DNA from 4 places in the Methylobacterium aquaticum genome. Region 3 is predicted to be linked to each of the others. Evidence: predicted binding sites of a transcription regulator. Region 3 holds the regulator's gene; each other region holds the start of a gene.
What was found. Region 3 encodes LexA, which represses DNA repair genes until DNA is damaged. Its sites were predicted from a motif close to TGTTCNNNNTGTGTTCNG; they were not measured.

Region 1: the regulator LexA is predicted to act here: its motif matches at 1,079-1,096, upstream of F1D61_RS00770 (trna delta -isopentenylpyrophosphate transferase).
Region 2: the regulator LexA is predicted to act here: its motif matches at 762-779, upstream of F1D61_RS23135 (PA0069 family radical SAM protein).
Region 4: the regulator LexA is predicted to act here: its motif matches at 791-808, upstream of ssb (single-stranded DNA-binding protein).

Annotation. Positions count from the first base shown of each region.
Region 1 covers NZ_CP043627.1:171,239-173,435, reverse strand. Annotated here, with positions in the region: gene F1D61_RS00780 (DegQ family serine endoprotease) at 1-30, shown strand, start outside; gene F1D61_RS00775 (hypothetical protein) at 330-1,010, opposite strand; gene F1D61_RS00770 (trna delta -isopentenylpyrophosphate transferase) at 1,349-2,113, shown strand.
Region 2 covers NZ_CP043627.1:5,076,373-5,078,569, reverse strand. Annotated here, with positions in the region: gene moaB (molybdenum cofactor biosynthesis protein B) at 1-209, shown strand, start outside; gene F1D61_RS23140 (hypothetical protein) at 175-690, opposite strand; gene F1D61_RS23135 (PA0069 family radical SAM protein) at 810-1,922, shown strand; gene F1D61_RS23130 (GNAT family N-acetyltransferase) at 2,079-2,197, shown strand, end outside.
Region 3 covers NZ_CP043627.1:6,591,492-6,593,688, forward strand. Annotated here, with positions in the region: gene F1D61_RS30485 (hypothetical protein) at 20-433, opposite strand; gene lexA (transcriptional repressor LexA) at 538-1,281, shown strand; gene F1D61_RS30495 (NCS2 family permease) at 1,503-2,197, opposite strand, start outside.
Region 4 covers NZ_CP043627.1:3,504,825-3,507,021, forward strand. Annotated here, with positions in the region: gene F1D61_RS15895 (O-acetylhomoserine aminocarboxypropyltransferase/cysteine synthase family protein) at 1-622, shown strand, start outside; gene ssb (single-stranded DNA-binding protein) at 961-1,530, shown strand; gene F1D61_RS15905 (TadE/TadG family type IV pilus assembly protein) at 2,023-2,197, shown strand, end outside.

The DNA.
Region 1 (2,197 bases), 570 kb from region 3:
CAGCAGCTGACGTCGGTGTTCGGGGGGTAGGGGACCGTAGCGGGGTGATCGCTTCGCGATGCGGAAACTGGCGTCGCCCCGCGCCGCGGGCTCGTGAGACGAAATCCGGAAGTGATCTTCCTGATTTCGTGTGACACCCTCCCCCGTCATCCCGGGTTCTCGCCTGCGGCGAGCCCGGGCTGATGACGTCAAAGGCACCGGACCGGTCTTCCCGATGCCGAAGCGAACGAGAGCGCTTCATGATCGGGCTGCCATCGCGACGCTCTCCAGGGTTTTGATCTCGTCGCATTGCCGACGACGGACCGGTATCCACGTCGTCGGAACATGCTCTAGAACCCGAACGGGTCCGGATACGGCAGCATCCGCCGCCGCACCGGCGTCTCCGGCAGGATCGGGCGGCTGATATCCACCGCAACCAGCCCTTCGACGGCGAGGGCCAGCACCGCCGCGACGCCGTCCTGGGCGTTGATCGCCATGGCGGCGCATTCGACCAGGCGACCGGTGCCGCACTCGTCGAGGTGGTGCAGGATCCGCACCCGGTCGCCGGCCGAGACATGGGTGCGGCGGCAGGCCATGATCAGCCGCACCGTCGAGATCCGCGGCTCGGCCCGCAGGGTCGCGGCACTCTCGATGACGAAGCGGCGGCCGTCCTCGGCCACCACCGGCTCGCCCGCCACGTAGGCCGTGCGGAAGGGGTGCCGCGCGAGATCGCCCTCCGCCACCACGTCGACGAGGAGGCCCGGCTCGTCGGTGCGCGCCTGCTCGAAATCGGCGGCATGCTCCAGAACCGTGTCGCCGAGGGTCAGGCGGACCGGGGCGGTGGCGGCGCGCAGGCGTTCCACCGCCGGGTCGAGGGCCGCGATGGCGAGGAAATCCGCGACCAGGGCCGGGCGCGGAACCGCGGCCACGAGGGCCGCGCCGCGCCGGGGAGCGGCGCTCCGCAAGGCGCCGCGGCGTTGCCCAGGGCGTTCGAGCAGGGTCGCGGAATCGAGGAGGGCAGGGGTGCTCATGCGGGGCTCCGGGGCCAGAGCCGGCGCCGACGCGCCGACACGCTCAAGTTCTAGAGGCTCAGGTCTTTAGGAACATTTAGCGAACTTACCTGCCTGGAGCAACGCCGCGGCAATCGTCGCCGTGTCGATGCGCCGTGACGGGTCGCCGGATCATCTGGGCAGGGTGTCGGCGGGAGCGAGGGTGCGACAAGAACATCATCCCCGGCGGGCCTCTGATCTCGCGTCGCTATCGCGAAAACGCTCGCGCCGCCCCATCTCTCGTGCTATAAGAACAAATGTGGAACCGGCCGATTCCCCCGCCCGTCCGGATCCGCTGTCAGCAGGTGAGATCGATCGAGATGAGCGCAACCACGGACAAGCAGATCGCGGACATCCTCGCCACCTACGGCGAGCCGCTGGCCGGCAACGTCTGGCGCGTGCAGGGCACCGCCGTGATCTACCACAAGGCCCTGGAGCGGATCGCCGTGCAGGCCCGCATCCGCTTCGACGCCCCGGTGATCGTGCGGGCCGAGCGGGACGAGGCGGTGATCCTGGTGACCGGCCACATGCCGGGCCCGAACGGCGACCGCACCGAGTGGTCGATCGGCGAGGCCTTGATCGGCGTGAACTACCGCGTCTCGGGCAAACAGGCGGCCTACGTCTTCGCCATGGCGGAGAAGCGGGCCAAGGACCGGGTCATCCTCAAGCTCGCCGGCCTGCACGGCCTGCTCTATTCCGAGGACGAGGCCGACGAGTTCAAGGCGAGCCGGCCCGACCTGGTGGCGGCGAACCAGTCGCGCCGGCCCGAGCCCGTGCGCGAGCGGCACGATGCCGAAGAGTCCGACCGCGAGGCCGAGGCCGCCAACGATGCCGACGCGCCGCGGGACGAGGCGCCCCGCGCCGAGGCGTCGGAGTCGGAAGCCGACCTCACCGCCCGCATCGACCAGGCGCAGTCGATCAACGCGGTGACCGACCTGATGCTCGCGCCCGAGACGCAAGCGGCGCTCGCCGCGATGCCGCCGGGCCTGCGCGACGAGGTCCGCGAGCACGCCAAGGCCCGGCTCGTCGCTCTGGGCTGGCCGGCCCGCAGCAACGCCAAGTCCCGCAAGGCCGCGGTGGCGTGAGCGGCGCATCGGGATCGATCGAAGGGCCGTCCGTTCGCGCGGGCGGCCCTTTTTCTTGAACCACATCCTCGTGCCTGACCGGAT
Region 2 (2,197 bases), 1.5 Mb from region 3:
GCGCCACCGCCGGGGTCGTTGCCGCCACCTACGTGTTCGTGCTGCCGGGCTCGCCCGGCGCCTGCCGGGACGCCTGGGACGGCATCCTGGCAGCCCAGCTCGATTACCGGCACCGGCCGTGCAACTTCGTCGAGATCATGCCGCGCCTCGACGAGCACCTGAAGCGCGGCGCCGTCAGCTCCGGAGCAGCGACCCCCGCAGGGGCCTGACCGGCAGGCGGGCGCGGAAGGGAAGCCCCGCCCGCAGCGCGTCGACCCGCACGAGGTCGCCGGCCCGCACCTGGCGGGTGCCGGTCAGTGCCTCGCGCCGTCCGGCGATCCGCTCGAACAGGGCGGCATGCGGCCGGCGCAGGCGGCCGACCGCCTCGGGGTTCGCCGTGGCGCCGAACCGGTCGAGCACCCGGATCCAGCCCTCCGCCGGCACGTCCCCGGCCTCCAGGCACAGCATCCAGGGCCGGCGCGCCAATCCGGCCGCCGCCATCCAGGGGCTCCGCCCCCGCGCTGCCAGGGCCGCGCCGGTGCTCTCCGCCATGGTGGCGACCTCCGGATCGTCCGGGTGTTCGGCGGCGATCACCGCATCGCCCACCACGCCCGCCGCGACGCCGGCCACGAGGGCCGCCAGGGTATCGGCGAGGGCGTCGATGCGCTCCGGATCGATCGCGCCGGGGAAATGGATGGCAGCCGTGAACATGAGGGCGCCATAGCGGATCGCAGGCGGCGCGTCCTGCCTCGATCGTTGGCAATTGTTTCGGCTCTTGCGTTTGTTCCTGTTTTGTTCAAATCTCGGCCGCGATCGTGCGGGAGGCCGGGATGGAATCGGGATGCGGGCATGGGGCGCGCCGGCTCGCCGGGTCGACCCCGGCGGCGGAATCGCGTCGCGGGCGCGGCGCCACCGCCAACCCGGCCGGTCGGTTCGAGCCCGCCGCCCGCGAGGCCTTCGCCGACGGCTGGGAGATCGAGGAGGAGCTGCCGCCGTTCCGCACCGAGGTCACGCTGGAGCGGGCGCGCACCATCATCACCCGCAACGACTCGCCCGATATCGGCTTCGACCGCTCGATCAACCCGTATCGCGGCTGCGAGCATGGCTGCGTCTACTGCTTCGCCCGGCCCAACCATGCCTATGCGGGACTGTCGCCGGGGCTCGACTTCGAGACCAAGCTCTTTGCCAAGCCCGACGCGGCGGCCTTGCTCGAACGCGAGCTCTCGGCCCGGGGCTACGCGCCCCGTACCATCGCGCTCGGCACCGCCACCGATCCCTACCAGCCGATCGAGCGGCGCTACCGCCTGACCCGCGCCGTGCTCGAGGTGCTGGCGCGCTTCCGCCACCCGGTCGGCCTCGTCACCAAATCGGACCTCGTGCTGCGCGACCTCGACATCCTGGCGCCGATGGCGGCGGAGGGGCTGGTGAAGGTCGCGCTCTCGGTCACGACGCTCGATCCCGATCTCGCCCGCCGGATGGAGCCCCGGGCGCCGCGGCCCGACAAGCGCCTTCGGGCGATCCGGATGCTGGCGGAGGCCGGGGTGCCCGTGATGGTGCTGGTGGCGCCGCTGATCCCGGGCCTCAACGACCACGAGATCGAGGCCGTCCTGACCCGGGCCCGCGAGGCGGGGGCAACTGAGGCCGGCGGCGTGCTGCTGCGCCTGCCGCACGAACTCGCCGACCTGATGCGCGACTGGTTTTCCGAGCATTTTCCCGATCGGGCCGGGCGGACCTTCTCGCTCCTCGCGCAGAGCCGCGGCGGCAAGGTCTACGATGCGACGTATGGGCGGCGGTTCACCGGAACGGGGCCTTACGCGGACCTGCTGGACCAGCGCATGCGGGTGGCGATGACGCGGCTCGGGTATCCGGCCGAGCGGCTGCGGCTGCGGACGGATCTGTTTCGGGTTCCCGTGCAGAAGGGTGGGCAGTACAGCCTGTTCTGAGCGGCGGAGGCCGTCGCGGGCGGGGCGCGGGTTTCCCCTCTCCCCGCGGGCGGGGAGAGGGGGGTTCCTGTGCCCTCCTTGTCCCCGGGCCGCCCACCTGCCACGCCGTGCAGCGCGATCTGTTTCCTCAAGGGAAATCTCTGCTACGCTGCTGCGATGAAAGGTGTTCCGCCCACCCTCGACACCCCCCGCCTCCACCTGCGCCTCGTCGCCCCCGGGGACGCCGAGGCGACCAGCGCCCTGATGACCCCGGCGGTGAGCCGTTGGCTCGCGAT
Region 3 (2,197 bases):
AGCGGCGCCGTAGAATTTTTCACGGTTGCCCCTCTTCAACGTCCAGGGCTGCGGCCATCAATTCGTTGATGATTGCTTGGCTGCGTTTGCTACGACGTTCCCCTTTGGGGGCTTTATCGACAGTTTGTCTGTTGACGCCTTTAGCGACCCGCTCCTTATCGAGAGTGGTGCCTTGGGCCACGAGCCCAGCCCTCACGGCCCTGTAAAGGTCCGGCGAGCCGATGATAGCCACAGGGAGAGCGCGCTTGATCCGGCGCATGTTGCACGGGAAAACGCGTGCTCGCAGCATGTTACAGATATCTGGCGGCGGAGTGCCCTGCGACCTCGCCTTACCAATCGGCATCGGAATAAGTTGTTGATATAGTGAGAGTTTTCCGAAGCTGTCGCCAAACATCTCCGATCGCCCGCCGCCAAAAAGCTTCGACGCGCCCACCCTTCGCGCCGCCTTTTCGAACCCGCTTGCGGAACACTTGCGGAACGCTTACCATGTTCGCGATTTGTTTCCGGAGCGCGGCAGCGCGGGGATGAGAGTGTCACATGCTCACGCGTAAGCAGTTGGACCTGCTCCGCTTCATTCAGCAGAGGATGCGGGAGACGGGCGTTCCCCCGTCCTTCGACGAGATGAAGGACGCCCTCGACCTCAAGTCGAAATCGGGCATCCATCGCCTGATCACCGCCCTGGAGGAGCGCGGCTTCCTGCGCCGCCTGCCGAACCGGGCCCGGGCGATCGAGGTGATCCGCCTGCCCGACACGGTGACGGGGCCGGCGCAGGCCGCGCCCGCCCCCGGGGCCGAGGTGGTGCGGTTCAACCCCAGCGTGGTCGAGGGTGGGCGTGCCCACGAGCCGAAGCGGCAAGCCGGCATCCCCGCCATGGCGACCGCCTCGGACGAGAACGGTCACTCGGTCAGCGTGCCGGTGATGGGCCGGATCGCCGCCGGTACGCCGATCTCGGCGATCCAGAGCCAGAGCCGTACGGTGGCGATGTCGCCGGACTTCCTGGCCAGCGGCGAGCATTACGCCCTGGAGGTGCGCGGCGATTCGATGATCGAGGCCGGCATCCTCGACGGCGACCTCGTGGTCATCCGCCGCCAGGAGACCGCCAATACCGGCGACATCATCGTGGCCCTGATCGACGACGAGGAGGCGACCCTGAAGCGCCTGCGCCGCCGCGGCTCGTCGATTGCGCTGGAAGCCGCCAACCCGGCCTACGAGACCCGCGTGCTCGGGCCGGACCGGGTGCGGATCCAGGGAAGGCTGGTGAGCCTAGTGCGGAAGTACTGAATCGATTCGGGGATTGGCGCATCGCTCAACCCTCCCCCCTCTGCGGGGGAGGGTAGTCCCTGCGTCAGCAGGGGCCGGGAGAGGGGCAGCGCGACGCTGTTCCAGGTGGCGCCCGTCACCATGGTCGCTCCCTTTCCGGAAGCGTGGTTCCCCTCTCCCGCCCCGCATCCGCGGGGCACCCTCCCCCGCAGAGGGGGGAGGGTACAGATGCGTCGCGCCCGTCAGTGCGCGCTCCCCGTTGCGACGAACTTGAACAGGAACACCCCGGCGATCACCCACACCACCGGCTTCACCTCCCGGAACCGCCCGGTGAGCAGCTTGATCACCGCGTAGGTGATGAAGCCGAAGGCGACGCCGTTGGCGATCGAGTAGGTGAAGGGCATCAGCAGCGCCGTCACGCAGGCCGGCAGCACCTCGGTCAGGTCGTCCCAGTCGAGATCGACCAGTTCGTGCAGCATCAGGCAGGCGACGTAGAACAGGGCCGGCGCCGTGGCGTAGGCCGGAACCGAGCCGGCGAGCGGCGCGAAGAACAGGCAGGCGAGGAACAGGACCGCCACCGTGGCGGCGGTGAGGCCGGTGCGGCCGCCCTCCTCGACGCCGGACGCGCTCTCGAGGTAGGCGGTGGTGCTCGACGTGCCCAGCAGCGAGCCGACGAAGATCGAGGACGAATCCGCCATCAGCGCCTTGTCGAGGCGCTCCATCTTGCCCTCGGTCAGCAGCCCCGCCCGGTTGGCGACACCCATCAGCGTGCCGGTGGCATCGAACAATTCGACGAGGAAGAACACCAGGATCACGTTGAGGAGACCGCCCGACAGGGCGCCCTTGATGTCGAGGGCAAACAGGGTCGGGGCGATCGAGGGCGGCAGCGAGGCGACGCCCTGGAAGGTGTTGTCGGCGACGATGAAGCTCAACGCCG
Region 4 (2,197 bases), 3.1 Mb from region 3:
CTGCGACGGCGGCCGCTTCGACTGGAAGGGCACCGGCCGCTACAACCTGATCAACGAGCCCTGGCCGGATTACGACGGCCTCGTCGTCTCCGAGCGCTTCCCCGAGACCGCCTTCGCCGTCGCCTGCCGGCTGTTCGGCCTGCGCGACCTCGGCCCCGGCCTGTCGCCGATGAACGCCTTCCTGACGCTCACCGGCACCGAGACCCTGCCCCTGCGCATGGAGCGCCACTGCGCCAACGCGCGGGCGGTGGCGGCCTTCCTGAAGGATCACCCGAAGGTGGCCTGGGTGAGCTACCCGTCCCTGCCGGGCCAGCCCGGCGAGGCGATGGCGAACCGGTATGCCCCGATGGGCGCCGGCTCGATCTTCACCGTCGGCTTCAAGGGCGGCGAGAAAGCGGCGAAGAGCTTCATCACCGGGCTCAACCTGATCTCGCACCTCGTCAATATCGGCGAGATCAAGTCCCTGGCGATCCATCCGGCGACCACCACCCACCGCCAGCTTCCCGCCGCCGACAAGGAGGCCGCCCGGGTCGGCCCGGACACCGTGCGGCTGTCGATCGGGCTCGAATCGGTCGAGGACCTGATCGCCGACGTGGCGCAGTCGCTGGACGCGCTCGACTGACAATCCGTCCGGTCGGATCCTGCCGAATCGACACCCTCCGGGTCGTTCCGGGGCCGCGAAAGCGGAGCCAGGAACCACCCGGAGGGTGTCAACTCCGTCGAGAGACTCGAACAGGGTCCGACACTCCGCACCGCCCCGACCATCCCCGGATGGCGCTTGCCTCACCCTCTGAACAAATGTAGAACACGCTTAGGCCGCCGGCATGTGTGTAGCGGGCAAAACCGTGCCCCCGCCCTTGCCGGTCCCGGCCTGTTCGGCCCAACTCGCGGACCCGAAGCGGTGGTCCGCGGCGTCGGCCGGGCTTGCGCCCGAGTGAGATGGAACGAGAGGAGAGCGGAATGGCGGGCAGCGTGAACAAGGTGATCCTGGTGGGCAATCTCGGGCGCGATCCCGAGACCCGCCGGCTGGCCTCCGGCGACCCGGTGGTGAACCTGCGCCTGGCCACGTCCGAGTCCTGGAAGGACAAGGCGAGCGGCGAGCGCAAGGAGAAGACCGAGTGGCACTCGGTCGTGATCTACAACGAGAACCTGGCCCGCGTCGCCGAGCAGTACCTGCGCAAGGGCTCGAAGGTCTATGTCGAGGGTCAGCTCCAGACCCGCAAGTGGCAGGACCAGTCCGGCGTCGAGAAGTACACGACCGAGATCGTGCTGCAGCGCTTCCGCGGCGAACTGACCATCCTCGACGGCCGCGGCGGCGGGGCCGAGGGCGGCATGGGCGAGATGGGCGGCGACGACATGGGCGGCGGCCAGATCAGCCGCGGCGGCGATTACGGCGGCGGCGGTGGCGGCGGACGCAGCAGCGGCGGACGCTCCTCCTCGTCGGGCGGCGAGCGGCGCCCGGCCCCGTCGTCGAGCGGCGGCGGCAACCAGAAGCGCTACGACGATCTCGACGACGATATCCCGTTCTAGAGCATTTTCCGACGAAGTGGATACCGGTTCGTCGCAGAAAATGCGGCAAAATCAACGACCTAGAGAGCTTCGCGATTGCAGCGCGATCGTGAAGTGCTCTAGGCGGACTTGCGGCGGCAGGCCGACGCCTCGTCCGCTTCAGCTCCGGTTTCGTCGCAGATCTCCGGCACCGAGCCGGTCCGCCGCTTCGGCGAAACCTGCTTAGGCCGTTCCACCTTTCCGCGGCGAGCCGGGCTCCGGCCCGCCGCGTCATGCGCGACAACGAACGGCTGCCCCAGAGAATCACCCGGTCACGGCGTGACCGGTGATTGTTTAGATCAAACAGACCATGGTCCATGCCGTTGCGTCGCCGGAGGGCAGGATACGACCGACACGATTCCTGCGCGAATCGCCGGAATAGACACACGCGATTTAATGATCGATTCATATCTGCCCGACACATTGCTTGAATAGATTCATCACGCCCGGACGGGGTGACTCGCGGAGACGAGGATGGGTTTCGACCCCGGAAGCCGCGCGGGATTCCTCGACGACCGAAAAGGCCTCACGACGGTCCTGTTCGGCATCCTGCTGCCGGTTCTCATGGTCGGCATCGGTGGCAGCATCGAGCTTGCCCGCGCCGTCGAGTACAAGCAACGCCTGATCTCGGCGACCGACCTGAGCTGCC